Regions from separate parts of the Burkholderia mycopellens genome, predicted to be linked through region 3. Evidence: predicted binding sites of a transcription regulator. Region 3 holds the regulator's gene; each other region holds the start of a gene.
What was found. Region 3 encodes HrcA, which represses chaperone genes, less so after heat shock. Its sites were predicted from a motif close to TTAGCACTCNNNNNNNNNGAGTGCTAA; they were not measured.
Positions count from the first base shown of each region.

Region 1 (3,494 bases), on a different replicon from region 3:
ATGCGCTGGCCCGGGCGGGCGACGCCCATCAGGAGGACGCCGGCGAGTGGAAGCAAGGTGGTGAGGGTGGTCGACGCGGGATGGACGTAACGGCAGACCGGGTTTAAAAAAAACGCGTGACGACTTTCATCGCCACGCGCCGCGGGAGTCCATGAGCGCGCGCGCATGCCGGCGAACCGGCACACGCGCCGCACCGTCAGAAATCGAACCCCGGCCCGCCCGCACCCGGGCCACCTGGAGCCGCCGCCGGCGCCGCGTCCTTCGGCGCTTCGAACACGGTCGCATCGGTCGTCAGCAACAGCCCCGCGACCGACGCCGCGTTCTGCAGCGCCGTACGCGTGACCTTGGTCGGATCGAGCACGCCCGATTCGACGAGGTCGCCGTATTCGCCCGTCTGCGCGTTGTACCCGAAGTTGCCCGAGCCTTCGGCGACCTTCGCGACGACGACGCTTGCTTCCTCGCCCGCGTTCGTGACGATCTGGCGCAGCGGCTCCTCGAGCGCGCGCAGCACGATCTTGATGCCCGCGTTCTGGTCGGCGTTCACGCCCTGCAACTCGCGAATCGCCTGCCGCACGCGGATCAGCGCGACGCCGCCGCCCGGCACGATCCCTTCCTCGACCGCCGCGCGCGTCGCGTGCAGCGCGTCGTCGACGCGGTCCTTCTTTTCCTTCACCTCGATCTCGGTGGCGCCCCCGACCTTGATCACGGCCACGCCGCCCGCGAGCTTTGCGACGCGTTCCTGCAGCTTTTCACGGTCGTAGTCCGACGTGGCTTCGTCGATCTGCACACGGATCTGCTTCACGCGCGCTTCGATGTTCTTCGCATCGCCCGCGCCGTCGATCACGGTCGTGTTTTCCTTGCCGACCTCGATGCGCTTCGCCTGGCCGAGTTCGGCCAGCGTCGCTTTCTCGAGCGTGAGGCCCGTTTCCTCGGCGATGACCTGCCCGCCCGTGAGGATCGCGATGTCCTCGAGCAGCGCCTTGCGGCGATCGCCGAAGCCCGGCGCCTTCACGGCCACCGTCTTCAGGATCCCGCGGATGTTGTTCACGACCAGCGTCGCGAGCGCTTCGCCTTCGACATCCTCCGCGATGATCAGCAGCGGACGGCCCGACTTCGCGACCTGTTCGAGCACCGGCAGCAGGTCGCGGATGTTCGCGATCTTCTTGTCGTGCAGCAGGATGTACGGGCTTTCGATCTCGGCGATCTGCTTGTCGGGATTGTTGATGAAGTACGGCGACAGGTAGCCGCGATCGAATTGCAGCCCCTCGACCACATCGAGTTCATCCGCGAGCGACTTGCCGTCCTCGACGGTGATCACGCCTTCCTTGCCGACGCGGTCGATCGCTTCCGCGATGCGCTGGCCGATCGATTCCTCGCCGTTCGCGGAGATCGTCGCGACCTGCGCGATTTCCTTGCTCGTGGTGGTCGGCCGGCTGATCTTCTTCAGCTCGTCGACGGCCGCCGCGACGGCCTTGTCGATGCCGCGCTTCAGGTCGAGCGGATTGAGCCCGGCCGCGACGTATTTCTGGCCTTCGCGGACGATCGCCTGGGCGAGCACGGTGGCCGTCGTGGTGCCGTCGCCGGCTGCGTCGCTGGTGCGCGAGGCGACTTCCTTCACGAGCTGGGCGCCGATGTTCTGCAGCTTGTCCGCGAGTTCGATTTCCTTCGCGACCGACACGCCGTCCTTCGTGACGACGGGTGCGCCGAAGCTGCGTTCGAGCACGACGTTGCGGCCCTTCGGCCCGAGCGTGACCTTCACCGCGTTGGCGAGAATGTTCACGCCTTCCGTCAGCTTGGCCCGTGCGACGTCGCTGAAAATGATTTCCTTCGCTGCCATGATTGCGCTCCGTTAGTGATTGACGACCGCGACGATGTCTTCCTCGCGCAGCACGAGAAACTCGGTGCCGTCCAGCTTGACGGCCTGACCCGCGTACTTGCCGAACAGCACGCGCTCGCCGACCTGCAGGTCGGGCACGATGCGCTGGCCGTCCGCATCCTTGCGGCCGGGGCCGACGGCGATCACTTCACCCTGATCGGGCTTTTCCGCGGCGCTGTCGGGGATCACGATGCCCGACGCGGTGGTGGTTTCCTGGTCGAGTCGCTTCACGATCACGCGGTCGTGCAAGGGGCGTAGGCTCATTTTTTCGTCCTGTGCTGATCTGTCGAAATTGGCTGGCACTCTTTAACAGAGAGTGCTGACGAGTATAAAAATGCGCGGCGCCGCGATCCAATAACGGATTCGGAAATGCATTCGCGCCGTCGTGCAAAGCGCGTCGCTCCCGCTGTTGCGACACGGCCCGCCGTGCGGCGGGCGTGCAGACCGGGCGAATCGTTCGGCGGCACGTACAGCGTCAGCAACGACACGGGCTTCGCGAACAACGGGCAGTGGAGTGTCGGCGTGCAGTACGAGCAGGGCGGGCTGCTCGTCGGCGCGGCTTTTCCGAATGGGGACAACCCGGATGCGACGTCGGGCGGCGCGATTGCGGGTTCGGGATTGGCCGGCGCCGATGCGAACTTCGCTTCGGCGCGGCTGCGCTGTTGTCGACCTCGAAGCAGTTGATGGTTCACGCGGGGATCCGTCACAAGTTCTGACGGGGCGATGACGGAAGAGGCGGCGGGCCGAACGGCCCGTCGCCTCGATGCGCTTACTGCGCGACGCGAATCACGACCTTGCCGAAGTGTTGCCCCGACTGCAGGTACGCATAGGCCTGCGGCGCTTCGTCGAAGCCGAACACGCGATCGACCACCGGCTTGATCTGCTTCGCGTCGACGAGCCGCACGACGTCATCGAGCATCGCGCGGCTGCCGACCATGATCCCGTGCAGCTGCCGGATCCCGCCGATCAGCGACAGCAGCCCGAGTTCGGGGCCGGCGAAGCTGCTGAGGCCGCCGATCACCGACACGATGCCGCCCATCTTCGTCGCGGCGACCGAGCGCGGCAGCGTATCCTTGCCGCCGACTTCGACGACCCGATCCGCGCCCGCGCCGCCGGTGAGCCGCAGGACTTCGTCCTGCCATTCGGGCGTCGTACGATAGTTGATGGTTGCGTTGGCACCGAGTGCGCGCGCGCGTTCGAGCTTCGCATCGCTCGACGACGTGACGATCGTGCGCAGCCCCGCCGCATGCGCGAGCTGCAGCGCGACGATCGACACACCGCCCGTGCCGAGCAGCACGACGGTCGCGCCGGGCCTCAAGCCGCCGTCGGCGAACAGCGCGTTCCACGCCGTGATGCCCGCGCATGACAGCGTCGCCGCCTCGTCGTAGTTCAGGTGGGCGGGAATCGCGACCAGCGCGGCTTCGTCGGACACGAAGTGTTCGGCCAGCACGCCGTCGAATTGCGCGCCGGGCGACCCGGAGACTTTCCGCGGTGTGGGCGGCCCGTCGGTCCAGTGCGGGAAGTACGTGTTGATCACGCGATCGCCCGGCTTGAAGCGCGTGACGTCGCGGCCGGTTTCGATGACTTCGCCGGCGCCGTCGGCAACCGGAATCAGCGC
Region 1 is NZ_OZ183803.1:2,802,768-2,806,261, reverse strand. It holds gene groL (chaperonin GroEL) at 197-1,837, opposite strand; gene groES (co-chaperone GroES) at 1,850-2,140, opposite strand; gene ACPTTC_RS30725 (hypothetical protein) at 2,246-2,560, shown strand; gene ACPTTC_RS30720 (zinc-dependent alcohol dehydrogenase family protein) at 2,646-3,494, opposite strand, start outside.
Region 1: the regulator HrcA is predicted to act here: its motif matches at 2,173-2,199, upstream of groES (co-chaperone GroES).

Region 2 (3,494 bases), 2.7 Mb from region 3:
TTTTAATCCTTTTGCGCCTGACATGCCAATTTTAAAAGGACGGCTTTCCGATTCCGAGTGCTGCGCTGCGGCAGACCGTCGCGAAACACGGGCCGAAACTTGAGGCAGATCAAGGTTATGCGGAAGGGGCCTGCAAACGGCCTATTGCCTGACGAATCAGGTCAATTAATCGGCGCGGAAACGAGTGATGAAGCGGGCGGAGAAGCGAATGAAAAGCAGGAGAAAAGACAGGCGAAAAAAAACCGCTGCCGGTCGGGCAGCGGTTTTTGATGAAGCGCTCTAAATCGCAGCGATTTACGCGTATTCGGCGAGGGCGGTGCGCATCTTTTTCATGGCGCTCGCTTCGATCTGGCGGATGCGTTCCGCCGACACACCGAACTCGGCGGCGAGATCGTGCAGCGTCGAGCCGCCCGAGCCGTCGTCGTCGACGTGCAGCCAGCGCGCCTCGATGATGCGGCGGCTGCGCGCGTCGAGTGCGTCGAGTGCCTGCGCGATGCCGTCCGTCTGCAGCGTGTCGCGCTGACGTGCGGCGAGCACGGCGGTCGGTTCGTTGTGCGAGTCGGCCAGGTAGGCGATCGGCGCGTACGATTCCTCACCGTCTTCGACCTGCCCTTCGAGCGCGATGTCGCCGCCCGACAGGCGCGTTTCCATTTCGGTCACGTCTTCGCGCTTGACGTTGAGCTCTTGCGCGAGGCCGTCGATTTCCTCGGGCGTCATCGCCTGCATGCTCTTCTTGTGGCTGCGCAGGTTGAAGAACAGCTTGCGCTGCGCCTTCGTCGTCGCGACCTTCACCATGCGCCAGTTACGCAGGATGTACTCGTGGATCTCGGCCTTGATCCAGTGGATCGCGTACGACACGAGACGCACGTTCTGAGCCGGATCGAAGCGCTTCACAGCCTTCATCAGGCCGATGTTGCCTTCCTGGATCAGGTCGCCGTGCGGCAGGCCGTAGCCGAGGTAGTTGCGCGCGATCGACACGACGAGCCGCAGGTGCGACAGCACGAGGCGGCGTGCCGAGTCGAGATTGTTGCCTTCACGGAATTCGGTTGCGTACTGGCGTTCCTCTTCGGCCGTCAGCAGCGGAATGCGATTGACGGCCTGGATATACGCGTCGATGTTGCCAAGCTGGCCGGGCAACATCGATTGGGCTGCGAGCGCCAGCGAGCCTGCCGATTCGGCCTTGGCCGGCGTGGGGCTCAGGGTGTTCGGGAGGGTCAGGGCGTTGCTCACTAAAAAACTCCTTTGGAATCAGGGACAAACCCCCGGTCTCGAATGAGATTCCGTGGGCCATCTTAGCACTCCCGCAAGATGAGTGCTAATTCCTTAGAGCAAGCGTGGGCATCGGAGTTCCCGTTTTTTCTATCAAGAAAGTCGAGTCGATAGTCTATTCTGCGACCGAGACGGCGAAGCGAAGTTCCGTAAGCCGTTGTTTCTGATGGTTATCAGTAGACGATTTCAATTTTTGTCGTTTTGGAAGGAAGCCATTTCGCTTTGTGATGCCGATCCGAAAAGTCCTTTACCATACCATTCAGTTCGCTTGAGCCGGCCAAAGCGGCAGGCTCCATTCAACCCACAAAGTTGGAGTGTCAGATGAACAATAACAAGAATCGCTGGCCCCGCAGCCGGCTTGCGCTGCACGCGATGCTGGCGGCGTCTCTTCTGGGCGGATCAGGCGCGGCATGCGCGGATCGATGGGGGATTCAGGCGGGCGGCGGTTTTTCGGATCGCCACGGTGTCGACAAGGCCGATCTCGGCGTGGTGTGGGATCCGGGCTGGAACTGGTGGGAAATCGGCGGCTGGCACTTCGCTTTCGTCGTGGAAGGACACGCCGGCTACTGGCACACGGGCGGCAACGTCCACGGCAGCATTGGCGAATTCGGCGTGACGCCGATGTTCCGCTTCATCAAGAGCGCCGGGGAGATTCGCCCGTTCATCGAGGCCGGCGGCGGTGTCAGGCTGCTGACGCACCCGACGATCTCGGATCATTTCTCGATGGGGACCGCGTTCCAGTTCGCGCCGACGGCGGGGGTGGGCGTGCAGTTCGGCCAACGGCAACAGTATCAGGTCGGCTACCGTTTTGAACATGTGTCTAACGCGGGTATCAAAGAGCCGAATCCTGGTATAAATTTCCACCAGTTCTACTTGCAGTACAACTTCTGATCCGCATGCCCGCGCACGGCGTGCGCGTTGCCGAGGAGTCAGGCGATGGCGAAGGTGGTCGATGCGATCCGCGCGCTCGAGCGCGATCGGTTCCGGGCGATGGTGGACGGGGACGGCGAGGCGCTCGACGCGCTTTTGTCGGACAAGGTGTTCTTCGTGCACACCAACGGCAAACGCGAAACCAAGCAGCAGTTCATCGACGCCATCGTCGCCGGCCGCCGCCGCTATCGCCAGATCGAAATCCAGTCGCAGGACGTGCTGCCCGTCGGCGATGAAACCTGCATCGTCACCGGCCGCGCGTTGATCGAGATGGAAACGAACAACGGCGGCCTGGTCTTCCCGATTGCCTATACCTCCGTCCACACCCACGAACAGGGCCGCTGGAGCCTGTTCGCGTGGCAGGCGACGCGGTGCGCGACCGAGACATGAGCGCGCGTGGCGCTCCTTTCCATGTCCCGACCGAAGCGGCCTTCTGGGCCGCTTTTTGCTGCCTCGTGCGGCGCGGATCGCGCGGCGCACGGGCGGTCACGCCCCGCTCGCTGACGGTTGAACCCTGAAACGGAACCCGGCGCTCAGGCCGCCGCGCGGTGATCCGCGCAGTGCCAGGCCGAGCGGTTGATCGCGCTGACGACCGCATCGAGCGCGGCGCTCGCCGCATCCGCGTGCAGGCCGACGCCGTGCCGCAGCGGCGCATTGCCGACCCGGCAGCCGACCGATACCGCGATCCGCCCATCCGTCGTGCGCGCGTGTTCGCACGACGCGATGTCGATCGCCGCGCCGGCGGCCGCCGCGAATGCCGCGGCCAAACGTCGCGCGGCATCGTCGGGCGGTGTATCCGCCGCGGGCGCCGTCGCGATCTCGCGGTTCTGCCAGCGCGCGCCGTTGCCGTGGTGCGCGGCCGGCCCGTCGGTGTCGAAGAATTCGCGCGCGAACAGCGCGCAGATCGCGTCGCCCGTCACTTCCTCGCCGGACGTATCGGCGAGCGTCTGCACCGCGTGGCTGAATTCGATCTGCACGCGGCGCGTCGGCGTGAAGCCCATCCCGCGTTCGAGCAGGAACGTCGCGCCGCCTTTGCCGGACTGGCTGTTCACGCGGATCACCGCGTCATAGCTGCGGCCGAGGTCGGCCGGGTCGATCGGCAGGTACGGCACTTCCCAGGCCGCGTCGGGGCGCTGCTGCGCGAAGCCCTTGCGGATCGCGTCCTGGTGCGAGCCCGAGAACGCGGTGAACACGAGGTCGCCCGCGTACGGATGGCGCGGATGCACGGGAATCTGGTTGCAGCGTTCGACGACCCGGCGCACCGCGTCGATGTCGGAGAAATCGAGGCCCGGATC
Region 2 is NZ_OZ183802.1:3,492,097-3,495,590, reverse strand. It holds gene ACPTTC_RS16310 (hypothetical protein) at 100-270, shown strand; gene rpoH (RNA polymerase sigma factor RpoH) at 295-1,230, opposite strand; gene ACPTTC_RS16300 (acyloxyacyl hydrolase) at 1,591-2,160, shown strand; gene ACPTTC_RS16295 (nuclear transport factor 2 family protein) at 2,206-2,589, shown strand; gene leuA (2-isopropylmalate synthase) at 2,733-3,494, opposite strand, start outside.
Region 2: the regulator HrcA is predicted to act here: its motif matches at 1,293-1,319, upstream of rpoH (RNA polymerase sigma factor RpoH).

Region 3 (3,494 bases):
GAATCCGGTGGAACGCCTTGCCGCCGCCGGCGAGGAATTCGTCACGCACCTCCATGCCGATCTCCTCGATCGTCTCCAGGCAATCGGCCGTGAAACCGGGACAGAACACGTCGGCCCGCCGCACGCCGGCCTCGCCGAACTCGCGCAGCGTCGGCGCGGTGTAGGGCTGCAGCCATTCGGCCTTGCCGAACCGCGACTGGAAGGTGATGCGGCATTCGGTCGTCGACAGCCCGAGCGCGGCCATCAGCAGCGCCCCTGTCTGCTGGCACTGGTCGTGGTAGGGATCGCCGAGGTCGAGCGTGCGCTTCGGCACGCCGTGAAAGCTCAGCACGAGTTTGTCGCCGGCCGCGAAGTCGGGCCGGCCGTGCTGCGCCCAATACTGGCGCACCTGCTCGGCCAACGCATGGATATAGGCCGGATGGTCGGCGTAGTGCCGCACCGTGCGCACCTCCGGCTGGTTGCGCATGCGCGCGAGCGCGTTGAATGCGGCGTCGAAGGCCGTGGCCGTGGTCGACGACGAGTATTGCGGATACATCGGCATCAGCAGCACGCGCTCGACGCCCGCACGCTTGAACTGCGCGAGCGCGTGCGAAATGTTCGGGCTGCCGTAGCGCATCGCGTAGTCGACCTGCACTTGATAGCCGTTCGACGCGAGCAGGTGCCGCACGGCATCGGTCTGGCGCTCGGTGTAGACGCGCAGCGGCGAGCCCTCGGGCATCCAGACGGCCGCGTATTTCTTCGCGGATGCGCGGCCGCGCAGCGGCAGGATCAGCGTGCGCAGCAGCACCTGCCAGACGGCCTGCGGAATCTCGACGACCCGTGGATCCGACAGGAATTCGGCCAGGTAGCGCCGCACCGCGCGCGGCGTCGGGGCGTCGGGTGTGCCGAGATTGATCAGCAGCACACCGATGCGATGGGCAGCCGCGGTGCTCGAGGACGGCTCAAGATCGAAACGCATGGGCAATAACGTGCTCGGGGCACGGAACCGGACGGCTCTCAATTATAGCCGGCCGCCCCGCGCCGGTCGGCCAGGACCTGCTCCCGCTCATGACGAGCTTGCACTGGACGCCAGAAGGCCGAGCGCAACGCGCATGACGCCGCGATCGGCGCTTCTGGCGGCCAGCCCCGCAAAAGATCGATTCCAATCAGGGGAGCGAGCGTTGCCGGCCGCATAGCGGCGGCGCGCGTCGCTTGTTTGGCTCGGCTAGACGGTGCGCCTTGCTTCCTGCACGGCGACTGGCAACGCTCGTTCGCAAGCGCGTCATGAGCGGAACCAGGCCCTATCGTTCGGCCGACTGCCGGCACGCGCGGTGCCGCGGCAAGATGACGGGGCGGGATCGGGCCGGCGACGGCAGGCTACTGCTGGCTCAGCGTGAGCGACAGCAGGCGCGCGGTGATGTCGACGATCGGTATCACGCGGTTGTACGCCATGCGGGTCGGGCCGATCACGCCGAGCGTGCCGACGATCTGCCCGTTCACCTCGTAAGGTGCGGTCACGACGCTCATTTCCTCGATCGGCACGAGCGTCGATTCGCCGCCAATGAAGATCTGCACGCCCTGGGCGTGGCTCGACACGTCGAGCAGTTGCAGGAGGCCCGTCTTTTGGTCGAATACGTCAAACAGCTTGCGCAGCCGCGCCATGTCGGACGAGAGATCCGCCACTTCGAGCAGGTTGCGCTCGCCGGAAATCAGCACGGTGTCCTCGGTGTCGGGCACCTCGGTGCTGGCCGTCACGGCCGCATGCATCAGCGCGGTCATGTCGCCGCGCAGCTGGTCGATCTCGTCGCGCAGGCGGCGGCGCACCTCGTCGAACGACAGTCCGGCGAAATGCGCATTGATGTAGTTGGACGCCTCGGTCAGTTGCGACGGCGAGTAATCGCGCGGCGTCGCGAGCATCCGGTTCTGCACGTCGCCCTCGGGCGTGACGATGATCAGCAGGATGCGCTTGTCCGACAGGCGCATGAACTCGATCTGCTTGAACACGTGGCTGCGGCGCGGCGTCAGCACGACGCCCGCGAACTGCGACAGGTTCGACAGCACGCTCGCGGCGGCCGCCACGACCCGCTGCTGCGGCTCGCCGGCCTGCAACGTGTTCTGCACCTGCCGCGCGACGGCTTCGGCGTCGATCGGCACCTCGACCGTCAGCATGGTGTCGACGAACAGCCGGTAGCCGCGCGGCGTCGGCACGCGGCCGGCCGACGTGTGCGGGCTCGACACGAGGCCGAGCTCCTCCAGGTCGGACATCACGTTGCGGATCGTCGCCGGGCTCAGCTCGAGCCCGGAGTAACGGGACAACGTGCGCGATCCGACTGGCTGACCGTCGGCGATATACCGTTCGATCAGGGTTTTCAGGAGGGTTCGTGCGCGAGGATCTAGCATGGTGGAAAATTTTAGCGCAACCGCGCGACCGCGGCGAGTGGCGTCGGCTGCCGTTGCGCGGGTTGGCCCGATCCGGCCCCGCCCGTGCGCGGCCGGTTCTTTTCGTCAACGAGCTATGGTGTAATGCCGGCATGAAAACCGGTAATCAGTTCAACACTGTCGCGCTCGTCGGCCGGAGCAACACGCCCAACATCGCCGAGCCGCTCGCCACACTGGCCGCCTGCGTCGCCAAGCAGGGCTTCGAGGTCGTCTTCGAAGCCGAGACCGCGCGCGAGATCGGCATCACCGGCTACCCGGCGCTGACCCCGGCCGAAATCGGGGCGCGCGCCGACGTGGCGGTCGTGCTGGGCGGCGACGGGACGATGCTCGGCATCGGCCGCCAGCTCGCGCCGTACAAGACACCGCTGATCGGGATCAACCACGGGCGGCTCGGCTTCATCACCGATATCGCGGCGGCCGACATGCAGGCGCTCGTGCCAGTGATCCTGTCGGGCAAGTTCGAACGCGAGGAGCGCGCGCTGCTCGAGGCCCGGATCATGCGCGACGGCGAACCGATCTACCATGCGATCGCCTTCAACGACGTCGTCGTGAACCGCAGCGGCTTCTCCGGGATGGTCGAGCTGCGCGCGTCGGTCGACGGCCGATACATGTACAACCAGCGTTCGGACGGCCTGATCGTCGCCACGCCGACCGGCTCGACCGCTTACGCACTGTCGTCGGCCGGCCCGATCCTCCATCCGCAGCTGGCGGGTATCGTGCTCGTGCCGATCGCGCCGCACGCGCTGTCGAACCGGCCGATCGTGCTGCCCGACGATTCGAAAATCGCGATCCAGATCGTCGGCGGGCGCGACGTCAACGTGAACTTCGACATGCAGTCGTTCACCGCGCTCGAACTGAACGACACGATCGAGGTGCGCCGCTCGAAGCACACGGTGCCGTTCCTGCACCCGATCGGCTACAGCTACTACGCGACGCTGCGCAAGAAGCTGCACTGGAACGAACACGCCTCGAACGAAGACGACAACGCGTCCTGACGCCGCTCCGCCCGACACCATGCTCCGCCACCTCTCGATCCGCGACTTCGTCATCGTCGCCGCGCTCGATCTCGAATTCGA
Region 3 is NZ_OZ183802.1:813,400-816,893, reverse strand. It holds gene hemH (ferrochelatase) at 1-958, opposite strand, end outside; gene hrcA (heat-inducible transcriptional repressor HrcA) at 1,357-2,379, opposite strand; gene ACPTTC_RS03850 (NAD kinase) at 2,511-3,413, shown strand; gene recN (DNA repair protein RecN) at 3,433-3,494, shown strand, end outside.